DNA from 4 places in the Jeotgalicoccus nanhaiensis genome. Region 3 is predicted to be linked to each of the others. Evidence: riboswitches for the same ligand, from Rfam matches in the RefSeq annotation. Region 3 holds a riboswitch; each other region holds the start of a gene.
The links. Region 3 has a riboswitch for thiamine pyrophosphate ahead of IR135_RS05630 (ECF transporter S component). Riboswitches for the same ligand answer to the same signal wherever they lie in the genome.

Region 1 (3,133 bases), on a different contig from region 3:
TATGCCCGTTGTGCATTATGACTGTCTGTTTTTCGTTTACATACGCATCCATCTCACCGGTAACCAGCACAGGGGCGTTTAACATGCTGTGGGCCGCTTTTGCGATATCCAGCGTATTTCCTTCTATGATGGAGTCAACGCCTTTAGACACCGCTTCTTTACCGCTTAGAGCAAGTATTTCCCCGGCATTCCCCTTCACAAGTGCAATGTCGTATTCACTGAGCAGTTTATCAGTCAGATTTCTGCGAAACACTGATGCGCCGTAACCGACCGGATCGAGAACAATCGGAATATTATACTGATTGGCACAGTGTGCCATTTCTTCATACAGCGGCACTTTTTCTTCCGTGCACGTGCCGATATTTAAAAGCAGTGCTCCCGCATGTTTTAAAATATCCGGTGCTTCGCTTTTTTCACCGCTCATAATCGGAGATGCTCCGAGTGCTAAGAGACTGTTTGCAGTAAAAGGCTTCACGACGTCGTTCGTAATACATACTACAAGCGGTGTGTTTTTTCTTAACTCTTCTATCATCTGAATCAGTCTCCTTGATAGCTGAAATGATTCACCGGTCCGCTGCCTTTACCGATACCGGGAGAATTTTGTATTGCACTGGTAATATATGCTTTACCTGTTCTGAACGCTTCTTCGACCGTACGGCCTTTTGCAAGCTCGGCTGTTAAAACTGCCGAGAAAGTGCAGCCCGTACCGTGCGTCTGATCCGTATCAATACGCGCTCTTGTTAAAGTTGAAATTTTTTTCCCGTCATATAAATAATCAGTTGCATCACCCGACAGGTGGCCGCCCTTAATAATCACGCTGGCTGCGCCCATTTCATCAACAAATATTTTCAGAGCCCGGTGAATATCTTCTTCTGTCCGGATAGTCATATTCGCAATCGCTTCTGCTTCATGAAGATTCGGTGTTACTATGTGTGACAGCGGGAGCAGCGTATCAATCAGTGTCGCCATCGATATGTCCGTCATCAGACGGTCTCCGCTCGTTGCTATCATTACCGGATCCATGACGTACGGAATATTATACTTCCGGATATATTCGGCAATCACAGTCATCATATCCGCCTCTGCCACCATTCCAGTCTTCATTGCATGCGGCACTTCGTCCGAAAATATGCTGTTCAGTTCTTTGTCGATAAAATCCGCCGGCACATTGTAAACGTCCTGGACACCGAGTGTATTCTGCGCAGTCAGTGAAGTCACCGCAGCCATACCGTAAACACCCCGCGAGTGCATTGCTTTAAGATCCGCAAATATTCCCGCTCCGCCTGTCGGATCAGTTCCTGCAACAGTTAAACCAATAGGTAAAGTCATTAAATATATCCTCCTGTAATAAAAAACCCGCTTCCAGGGAAGCGGGTTGGATCGATTAAGAGATTTCGTCTGTAATCATCTGCACTTCCCTACGCCAGCATAACCTGGATCAGGTGAAAAGGGACAAGCATTCGCTATCTCAGCCGTACCGGCGCCCCCAGCGGGTTCTATTCTTTTTATTGACATAAGCGTACCATATTTCTTTTAGCCGTCAAAGCAGATTGCGGCGTCTGAACACCGACGTTCCGATTGCCGCAAAAAGAATTCCGAGGCCCGCGATAATTAAAACAGCACTGATATTCATGCTTTCGTAAGGCATATCACTTAAATAGTAAAACGGGCTGAGCATTAAATACACTTCATCGATATTTATCAGCACGCCAAAGTAGTTTGCAAAAAAGATATAGGCAATATATATCCATGCTGCAGTATGCAGCTTTCTGGAGATTCCCGCAAATAATGCGGATATCCCTGCTATAAATATAATACCCGCACAGTAATTTATTGCCGCAAGACCGAAGTCTTTAAGAGAAACACTCAAATCCGCAACATTTATACTGGCAAGATACATGCCGGCTATCGTCAAGAGAAAAGATAACACTCCTGTCCCGATACCGTACAGATAATGTGTTGTAAAAATAGTACCGCGCGATACTTTCCGGTTCAGCGTACCGGCATTCATCACTTCCAGGCGTCCCTTTTTCTCCTCGGTGAGGATACGTCCGTTAATCATCAGAGCGGGCACAGCCGATATTAGCGCCGATATCACCAGCAGCATGCCGATAAAGAAGACTGCCGGATTATTGTCGCCGAGTGCCTCCCGGAGCATATCATTATCTCCGATCAGACTCTCCAAATCTCCGAATATGGAGCCGTAAGATAAGCCGGCGGCAAACAGACCGGCCAGCCAGCTGAAAATCATTACCCGCATATTTAGAAAAGCAAGTTTAGGATAGCTGGATATTTTTCTTATGTTCTTTTCTTTATTTATTTTTATATAACTGTCCCCGATGTCACGCTTTAAAAATAATACGCAGCTCAGGACAATCAGGATTAAAATCACAGCAAACGGCAGCAGCCATATTCCCGAGTTACTCCCGTATACTTCAATGCGCGACAGCCAGTGATATGGTGATATTACCGAGTAAGTTGTATCTAAAGCGTCTGTTACTGCACGGTATAAGTAGAACCCCAGGAGCAGCGCAAGGGACATGCCGAAGGTCAGGTCGCCGCTGTCGAATAAGTTTCCGAATACCAGTGTTATAACGAAAAATAAAAAACCGAATAAGGCAAGACCGAGTGCATAATAAAAGTTTCCGTATAAGGACAGGCCATCAATATTATATAAACTTAAACCGCCCGCTAATATAACAAAGACCAGCAAATTAATAACCGCACCGTTCATCAGCTGGGCTGTAACTATAGTTTTTCGGCCGACACCTGCGCTCAGGATATATTCGGTTAATCCCGCGTCCTCAGCTTTTCGGGCCAGACCATTTGCGATTATAAGATTGAAAAGACCGTGAAACAATGCCATGAACATCAGCATCTGATGACCGAACATCACAGCTGTTGTATATTCTCCGCCAGGCACCGGACCAATCAGCGCAATCATCGCCGGATTGTCCACTGTCATTTTCATACCTTCCCGTTCTGCTGACGTACTGTACAGCCCTTCGAACACCGGCGGTACTGCGAGTGATAAACCGCACAGTGCAATTATCCAAAGCGCTGATTTCACTCTCAGATTCTTCATCAGCATATTGAAATAAGTCATTGGCTATCCTCGTAATAGCGCATAAAA
Region 2 (3,133 bases), on a different contig from region 3:
GCGGGAATTCGACGGGCTCTTCAGAGTGCTGATGATACTCTTAGCCTCGTACGTTCTCCTGTCGGCGACCACCTTCATTCAGGCTTATCTGATGGTCGGCTTGTCGCAGCGGACGATTTACAATTTGCGTCATCATCTGTTTGAACATATGCAGGAGCTACCGGTGACTTTTTACGATAAACGCCAGCACGGTGAATTAATGAGCCGGATGACCAACGACATTGAAACGCTGTCTCAGACGATGAACTCGTCCTTTATCCAGTTTACGACGAGTATTGTCACGCTGCTCGGCACCTTTTCAGTCATGCTGTACTTAAGTCCGCTCCTGACTTTTTTAACAGCACTGATTATCCCGATTTTAATTGTCAGTGTCAGATTTATAACGAACCGCACCGGCCCGCTGTATAAAATGCGCCAGCGGCGCACCGGCGAACTGAACGGCTACATTGAAGAAATTGTCTCCGGCCAGGAAATTGTTAAAGTATTCTCCCAGGAAGAACGGGCGGTCAGGAACTTTGAAATGCGCGCCAAAAATTTAAGAGAAGTGACCTTTTGGGCGAATCTGTATTCCGGTTTTATTCCTAAAATCATGAATATGCTGAATAACATTTCGTTTACCATTGTCGCGGGTGCCGGCGGGATTCTCGCGCTGACGACAAACGGTATTGTTACAGTCGGAACAATTGTTGTCTTTGCAGAATACGCCCGCCAGTTTACCCGTCCGCTCGCTGATCTGTCCAACCAGCTGAACCAGGTGCTGTCGGCGATTGCAGGTGCAGAACGTGTTTTCCAGATACTCGATACGCCGGCGGAAGCTGACGAAGGTAAAATTACTGATAAAACACTCCGGGGACATATTGAATTTAAAGACGTCACCTTCTCCTACAGCAGGGAGCAGCAGGTGCCGACAATCAGAAATCTGTCATTTGAAGTCGCATCCGGCGAATCTGTTGCTTTAATCGGTGCGACAGGTGCCGGTAAGACGACGGTTATGCAGCTTTTAGCCCGCTTTTACGAAACGGATAACGGCAGCATTTTAGTCGACGGGGAGGATATTAAAGATTACTCCCGGACTAACATTCGTTCACAGACGGCCTTCGTGCTGCAGGACCCGTACCTGTTTGAAGCCACCATCCGTGAAAATATACGCTACGGCCGGATGAATGCGACAGACGATGAAGTGATTGAAGCGGCGAAAGTCGCCAATGCCCATGACTTTATTATGACGCTCGAGCAGGGTTACGACACGGTGCTCGATTTAGATGAGGGCTTTATCTCGCAGGGCCAAAAGCAGCTGATCTCCATCGCGCGGGCGCTCATTACAGACCCTGCCATCCTGCTGCTCGATGAAGCAACGTCCAGCATCGACACGATTACAGAACTGAAAATCCAGGAATCGCTGGAGCGGCTGATGAAAGGGCGGACGAGCATTATTATCGCCCACCGCCTCAACACGATAAAAGCCGTCGACCGGATTTTCGTTTTAGAGCAGGGGGAACTGCTTGAAGCGGGAACGGAAGAAGAGCTGCTTGCTTTGGAAGGCAAGTACTATGACATGGTCAACCAGTAAATAGACGAGTCACGCGGCTGAACTGTATTTACAAACACTTTCTGTTCAGTTATGATGGAAGCAATTAAATACCGCACACCACTGGAGGTGCCTTTTTGAGGCTGAGAGACACTCTTACTACCTGATCTGGATTATGCCAGCGTAGGGAAGTGGCATAGATTCGTTATGCACACTCCAGGGCCGGAGTGTGCATTTTTGTACTTTGACAAATGAATCAGGAGATTTACATTTAATAAATGAAGGCTTTCATATATAATGAATGGTATATATCAACTAAAAGGTGGAACTTCGAATGTATACTAAGGATGAAATAATAGAAGAAGCAAAAAAGCTCGGTAAAATGATGGCGGAAACAGAACAGGTTGAATTCTTCCAGAAAGCGGAAGCTAAGATTCACGAAAACCAGGAAATCCGCGAAAAAATGGCCAGCCTGAAAAGCCTGCAGCAGCAAGCTGTAAACTTCCAAAACTACGGCAAAGAACGCGCCTACAAAATGACGGAAGAAAAACTGGCTAAAATCGAAGAAGAATTAGACGAAATGCCGCTCGTTGACCAGTTCAAAGAATCACAGGCAGGCGTCAACGAACTGCTGCAGATGGTCTCGCATGCAATCAGCTCAACAGTCACAAGCGAAATTATCGAACAAACAGGCGGCGACCTCATGCAGGGCGAAACCGGCGCTGCAGTCCGCAACAGACCAAACCGCGACCCGAACCAGTTTAAATAAGCATCATCTACATATTGAATGGCGTTGAAATCTCTGAATAATAGAGTGTTTCAGCGCCATTTTTGTATGTTGACGTATTGAGACTTTCGTATACATGAGCTTCCGTCACGCCAACGCATCGCGCCTTTCGTATACATGAGCACTCGTCACATCAACGCATCGCGCCTTTCGTATACATGAGCTTCCGTCACGCCAACGCATCGCGCCTTTCGTATACATGAGCGCCCGTCATGCCAACGCATCGCGTCTTTCGTATACATGAGCTTCCGTCATGTCAACGCACCGCGCCTTTCGTATACATGAGCGCCCGTCACGCCAACGCATCGCGCCTTTCGTATACATGAGCGCCCGTCACGCCAACGCATCGCGCCTTTCGTATACATGAGCACCCGTCATGCCAACGCACCGCGCCTTTCGTATACATGAGCTTCCGTCACGCCAACGCATCAAGCCACACATTCCATCACCAATAATTCAAATAGGAGGCACCACCATCAACAAATTAATTAAAAACATGACATTCACCGCAGCTTTTGTCGCTTTAAACGTTATTTTAAGTACGCTAGTCACTATTCCGATCGGCATTATCCGCGCGGCGCCCATGCAGCACCTGATCAACGTACTCGGTGCGGTACTCACCGGCCCCTGGGTTATCGTCCAGGCTTTTATCTCATCGACGATCAGAATTCTATTCGGCACGGGCACCGTCTTCGCTTATCCCGGCAGTATGATCGGCGCGCTCGCCGCCTGGCTGCTCTACAAATACTCTAAAAAGCTGTCGCTTGCGGCCCTCGGCGAAATCATCGGCACCGGCGTCATCGGTGCGCTCAGCCTTT
Region 3 (3,133 bases):
ACCTCTTCCGCTGGCGGTAACGGATTGAACACTGGAGCTTCCTGCCATGAATCCGGATGCCAAACACCATATTCATTCAAAAGGTGTTTATAATTTTTTAAAACATCGTCCGGAGTACCGTCATGAGTAATCTGAGCCTGATTATTCATCAGAATAACCCGGTCGACTTTGTCCCATATATAATCGACACGATGTTCGACTATAATAACTGTGCGGTTGTGCCAAATGTTTTCAATGACATCCCATAGAGAAGATGCAGACTCGTCATCAAGCATGCTCGTTGGTTCATCGAGAAACAAAGTATCCGGATCTTGCAGCAGGGCTGAAGCGATCGCAAGCTTCTGCTTCATTCCCCCTGATAAATTATTAATATTTAAGTTAAGTGGTATATTAAGTCCCGTCTGACTGAGTGCTTCCAGCATTGCCGTTTCCATATTTTCCTTCGGAATATTTCTATTTTCCAAAATAAAAGCAAGCTCTTCTGCTACTGTAGGCATCGTAAACTGGGAATCAGGATCCTGAAACACATAGGCGTTATTATCAGGAATTTCGATTGATTCGGTTTTCATGGGTGTATGGATTGCCCGCGGGATTAACCCGCCCATGACGTTTAATAACGTGCTTTTACCTGAACCGCTCGGTCCGAGCAGCAGTACTTTCTCGCCGGCTTCAACTTCAATATTTAAATCGGTAAATAATTTTACCGGTGCTTCTGGAAATTTTAAATTTAAGTTCTGTATATTAATTGCCGGCATATTATAATCCTTCATGTGAATTATCGTGTCTTTGTCCTACAAACTTTAATACGCCGGTTTCTTTAAGTGCTTTGTAGAGCAGATGGCCGAGCCAGCCGGCAACAAGCGCGCCGCTGAGTATCCGAAAACTGAACATCAGGACAAGATTCCATGTCTCGAGCATCCCGAGATAACCATAATACCAGTCGAGCGGCAAAGTAGATAAAGCTGCCGCGATGCCGGCCAAGGCTGCCACCATCAGACTCGTACTCTTATATTTAAAGAACATAAAAATAAGTTCGCAGACCAGTCCCTGTATTAAGCCGTACATAATCAGTGAAATATCAAACTGAAGGAGTACAATCGTTTCGCCCGAAGCTGCTGCAAATTCTGCAATCAGAGCAACACCAGGCTTCCTGATAACTAAATAAGCGACAATCGCAGCGATAAACCACATTCCGTATATCAGTTCATTTAAATGCAGACCAAAGGGTTGGAGAATCGTATAAATCCCATCCCATAGAGAATAAATAACAGCGAAAACCAGTGCGATAACGACAGTAATTAAAATATCAGTGAGTGTTAAACCATTTCTTTGTGCCATTTTGAAGCCTCCGTTATAAATTTCAAACAAAAAAACACACCACTAACGGAATGGTGTGCATATAAAAATATGCCACTTCCCTACGCTAGTATAATCTAGATCAGGTGATAAGGGTCAGTCTCAGTCCGATGCGGACACCCCCAGTGGTGGTGAATTTATTATTTGATTATCACTATCATAGTCCACTTGCACGGATTTGTGAAGCTGGAATTATTTAGTTACGGAAATCCCCTGTTTATCGTTTTCATAGAGCGTTACTTTAAGCAGTGTATCTTCCTTTGGCAGATGACTACTAAACTGTTCAAAAATCCAGTACGCAATATTTTCAGCGGTTGTATTCATAGCAGGCAGAGTTTCATTGAGCACGCAATTATCGAGTTTTAAAGCAATGTGCTCTCTATAGATCTGATCAATTAAATGAAAATCTGTGGCAAGGCCCAATTCATTTACCATTGATAATATTTCTAACTGAAATGTGTAGCGATGGTTTTTTAAATCTTTAAAGGCTGTACTGGAAAAAAATATACGGTTATGACAAGTGAATTCGAAATGCTTATTAATAACTATCTGATGATTAAAATATTGAAATTGCTCCGGCGGTTTAACATTTTCTAAAGACATAATTTTACACCTCAATATATAGGTATTTTCTAAATTATACTATACAAAAGATATGAATTTAATTGTGTCAAATTATTGACTGCATGTTCTGATATGGTAACCTTGAGGGAAGTAATTCATAATTTTTAGAATTTTACATCTTTATTTAGAGAGGAGAGACAAAGCGCATCAGCAATTAAAAACAAGGGGGAGTAACATGAAGAATTTTCTAAAACGCTTAGCAGCAGTTATCAGTTTATCATTGCTAATCTTTTCAGCAGGAATTCCCATCGTATCTGCCGAAGCTTTTGATCCGGACTACAGTGAAGATAATGATGTAGCAGCAGCTGATGAAGGGATGGTTGTATCGGCGCACCCGCTTGCTTCTGAAACGGGTTATGATATCCTTGCCAACGGCGGTAACGCCATGGACGCAGCTATTGCTATGCAATATGTATTGACCGTTGCAGAGCCCATGATGTCGGGTATTGGCGGCGGAGGTTTTATGATGGTATATGATGGAGAAACAGGAGAAACATCTGTGATAAACAGCAGGGAACGTGCGCCTGCAGGTGCAGATACGGAAATGTTCCTCGATGAAGACGGGGAAGCATTACCATTTGAAGAACGTGTCAGAAGCGGTAAGTCAGTAGGAGTTCCGGGAACATTGAGGGGCTTGGAGGCAGCCCACGAAACTTGGGGAACAGTTGATATGTCGGCTTTGATTGCTCCAGCAATTTCAATTGCCGAGGAAGGTTTTATGATAGATGACTTCCTGTCTGCACAAATTTCTGATAACGCCGAAAAATTACAGGCTACAGCAGCAGCTGAAGTATTTTTTAACGATGCTGAACCCTTAGCAGAAGGCGATGTACTCGTTCAGGAAGATTTGGCGAAAACTTTAAACCTTATTAAAGATAATGGCATCGATTACTTTTATAACAGTGAAATTTCAAAAGCGGCTGCTGACGCAGTTCAGGAATTCGGCGGCTCAATGACACCAGAAGATTTATCGAATTATGAAATTACATTAGATGAACCGATTTGGGGAGAGTTTAACGGCTATGATATTGCTACCATGCCTCCGCCAAGCTCAGGCGGCATATTCATGCTTCAAATGCTTGGAATGCTCGATGGTTTTGATTTATCCCAGTATGATATAAACTCGCCGGAGAAATATCATTTAATGGCAGAA
Region 4 (3,133 bases), on a different contig from region 3:
GATGTGCTGTCGGAAGACATCAGACAGAACTTCTTTGATGTCATGAAAAAACAGCAGATTAACGACAGAACCGGCGGATTTTTTAATATCGATGAAGACCATGAGGCGGAGTTTATCGCCTCGAAAACAGGATCGGTGACAGCGCTCGAGCATGAATTCGGCATGATTCAGCTGAACGGCAAACAGCTGATATTCTCTATTTTCTCAGACAACTGGCCGACAAATCAGGAAGGCAAATATTTCCTGAATGAAATGGGTAAAATATTTAAGAAGTATATGAGTTAAATTTTAAAAACCAGGGAGGCACTTATGACAGAACTCACTTTGCAGGAAGCAATTTTTACAGTCAGCAATCTCCGTAATCAGCTTAATAAGGAATATGCGAAATTCGATACTGAATATCGCGTGCCGGTTGCCGTAAATAACGAAAGTATCGTGAATGACGGCAAGGCAGCGGATGTAAAAGATTCTCTTAAAAAGATTGAACAGCTGAAACACGATATTATTACGCTGAAAGCTGCTGTTCATCATAAGAATACAACAGGGAAGCTTACGATTGATGGTGCTGAATATACGGCATCCGAAGTGCTGGAATCACTGAAACTGGAACGGGATATCGTCAATAATCTGCAGAATAATACGGCTTTCGGCTACCATCGTGAGCGTATTAAAACTGTAGCTGGTGTGGGTATTGTTGAAGAAGGTATCATTAGTGAAAAAGAAGTACTCGAATATATTGAGGCGCTTGAAGTGAAGGTAAACCGCAAATCCATGCTGATCGATAAGTTCAACAGTACGGAAACAATTGAAGTAAAACTCAAAACGATATAAAAATTTTCGGCAGAAATCAGGTTCCTTTCTTATATGATAATTTGATGGATTACAATTTACGGTTTATTTATCTGATTACGATTTAAGAATGCGGATGCTGGACACGAAACACAATTGTGCTGATGACCTGATTTCGACGGGGATTTCCCAAAAACTTCCGGACGGAAAGTTTTGCCTTTAGGACCGTCCGTACATAAAAAAGACATGCAGAAAATTTCTGCATGTCTTTTTCTTTCTTTTACGCTGCTGCCCTGCATGCTTCCGCACATTCAAAGCAGGCTTTGGCGCATTCCTGACAGTGATCGTGGTCATGCTTTTGGCATTCCTTGCCGCACGCTTCGCAAATCGTGGCACAAACGCCAGCAAGTTCTTTAACGAAAGGAGAATTTCTTGTGACGGCCTGTTCTAAAAATGCGCACATATCCGCACATTCACGGTCTGTTCTGATACAGTCCGCCATCATTTTTACATCATCTTCTTTTAAGCAAGCGTCGAAACAGTGATTGCACGCTTCCATACATTCGTGCAGAGTTTTAAGCAGCTGCTGATTCTGTTCGTGAGCCATATATAATTCCTCCTTAAAAGATTCATACAATTTATTAATTCCCGGAGCAATATTTTTTAAACTGTAGTACAGTGGAATTGTAAAGCAAATATAAACGGCTGGGGGCGCACTGATGTGCTGAGAGATAATATCGACCCTTTGAACCTGTAGGTTAGGACCTGCGCAGGGAAGTCTGTGTCGATATATACGCGGAAGTTTGTATATTTTTTGACCCGGGCCTCTCATAAGGTTCGAGTTTTTATCGTCTTTGGCCGAAATACAAAGGAGATAAGGCAATGAAGTTTACAGACAGATTATGGGACAGCGTGGAAAGTATTTGGAACGGGTATCTTGAACATCCGTTTGTGACCGGTTTAGGGGACGGAACACTCGAGCAGGAGAAGTTTCAGCACTGGCTGAAGCAGGACTATGTATATCTTGTTGAGTATTCCCGGCTGATGGCGATTGGGGCGGAGAAGTCGCCGGACCTAGAAACGATGAATATGTTTTCTGAAATGCTGCACGGCACGCTCTTCGGAGAAATGGAGCTGCACAGAGGTTACGCTGCGGAGTTTGGTATTTCAGAAGAGGAACTTCTTCTGACCGAAGCATCCGCAGTGAACACTGCTTACACGAGCTATATGCTGAACCACGCGCAGCGGGGAGATGCAGCGGCTGTTGCTGCATGTCTTCTCGCCTGCGCCTGGAGCTACAATTACATCGGCAGGTCTCTGTCGGATAAATATCCGGAGCAGGAAAATAATCCGTACAAGCAGTGGGTAGAAACATATTCCGGTGAAGATTTCACCAGTTTAAACGGGACGGCAATGACCCTCTTGAATAAGCTCGCTGAAGGAAAACCTGAACGTGAACTGGCTCTGCTTGAAGAGATTGTCGTGAAGACCAGTCTCTATGAATATATGTTTTGGGATATGTGTGAAAACCGGGAAGAATGGCCGATTAAAGTGAGTGTATAAACGGTTATAATTATTAATAAGTTTTCAAAATTGTTAAAGGTCGGTAAATAATGTATAAGTCAGTTTTTCTTTGAGGTATTGTAGATTTAACACCATGAATCAGTCTGAATACTATCTTACTTTTAAGGAGCTGGAAATCTATAATGAAGAAACTTTTAACAATCGGATCTTTAGTCGGAGTATTAGCATTAGCAGCGTGCGGCGGAGACACTGAAGAAGGAACAGAGACAGAAGAAACCGGCACTGAAGGAACAGAAACAGAAAGTACAGAGACTGAAACAGATACAGAAACAGAAGATACTGAATCAGAAGACGATGGAGCTTAAAAAATGCTTGAAATGCCGCCGGTTAAAGCCGGCGGCACTTTTTTATCGTGTACAGTGTTAAATTATCACATCGAGGGTATATAAGTATTAATCTGACTTAAGGAGAGTGACTGGTTACATGAAGAAATTGACAGTGGTGACAACGCTGATTGGTGTGCTTGCACTCGCGGCATGCAGCGACACGGGTGTCGATGAAACGGAAGTAGATGAGAACGAAGTCGAAGAAGATGCACTTGATGATTCGGATGATGACGAAGAAGAAAATGAAGTTGAAGACGCTGGAACTGAAGAAGATCAGTAAAAATTATGAAGTGCTGCCGTTTCAGGCGGCACTATTTTTATGATTTAGCGTATTTTATCGAAAAATTATAAATTCTGTTTTTATAGAGAAGCGGCAGGTGGAATTTTTTATACAGGATAAAAGTTGTGGTAGCATTGAATCAATAAACTGATGC

Region 1: it holds a riboswitch for thiamine pyrophosphate, as region 3 does, so the genes downstream of both, thiD (bifunctional hydroxymethylpyrimidine kinase/phosphomethylpyrimidine kinase) here and IR135_RS05630 (ECF transporter S component) in region 3, are expected to answer to the same signal.
Region 2: it holds a riboswitch for thiamine pyrophosphate, as region 3 does, so the genes downstream of both, IR135_RS00070 (RicAFT regulatory complex protein RicA family protein) here and IR135_RS05630 (ECF transporter S component) in region 3, are expected to answer to the same signal.
Region 4: it holds a riboswitch for thiamine pyrophosphate, as region 3 does, so the genes downstream of both, tenA (thiaminase II) here and IR135_RS05630 (ECF transporter S component) in region 3, are expected to answer to the same signal.

The regions. Positions count from the first base shown of each region.
Region 1 is NZ_JADGLW010000011.1:20,916-24,048, forward strand. Features, by position in the region: gene thiM (hydroxyethylthiazole kinase) at 1-532, opposite strand, end outside; gene thiD (bifunctional hydroxymethylpyrimidine kinase/phosphomethylpyrimidine kinase) at 538-1,329, opposite strand; TPP riboswitch at 1,399-1,498, opposite strand; gene IR135_RS11055 (ABC transporter permease) at 1,541-3,106, opposite strand; gene IR135_RS11060 (ABC transporter ATP-binding protein) at 3,103-3,133, opposite strand, start outside.
Region 2 is NZ_JADGLW010000001.1:14,543-17,675, reverse strand. Features, by position in the region: gene IR135_RS00075 (ABC transporter ATP-binding protein) at 1-1,570, shown strand, start outside; TPP riboswitch at 1,644-1,735, shown strand; gene IR135_RS00070 (RicAFT regulatory complex protein RicA family protein) at 1,863-2,297, shown strand; gene thiW (energy coupling factor transporter S component ThiW) at 2,812-3,133, shown strand, end outside.
Region 3 is NZ_JADGLW010000003.1:220,772-223,904, forward strand. Features, by position in the region: gene IR135_RS05625 (ABC transporter ATP-binding protein) at 1-755, opposite strand, end outside; gene IR135_RS05630 (ECF transporter S component) at 757-1,338, opposite strand; TPP riboswitch at 1,399-1,490, opposite strand; gene IR135_RS05635 (6-pyruvoyl trahydropterin synthase family protein) at 1,549-1,959, opposite strand; gene ggt (gamma-glutamyltransferase) at 2,156-3,133, shown strand, end outside.
Region 4 is NZ_JADGLW010000007.1:69,418-72,550, forward strand. Features, by position in the region: gene IR135_RS09330 (serine hydrolase) at 1-285, shown strand, start outside; gene IR135_RS09335 (hypothetical protein) at 310-831, shown strand; gene IR135_RS09340 (four-helix bundle copper-binding protein) at 1,070-1,396, opposite strand; TPP riboswitch at 1,487-1,582, shown strand; gene tenA (thiaminase II) at 1,672-2,352, shown strand; gene IR135_RS09350 (hypothetical protein) at 2,496-2,678, shown strand; gene IR135_RS09355 (hypothetical protein) at 2,797-2,979, shown strand.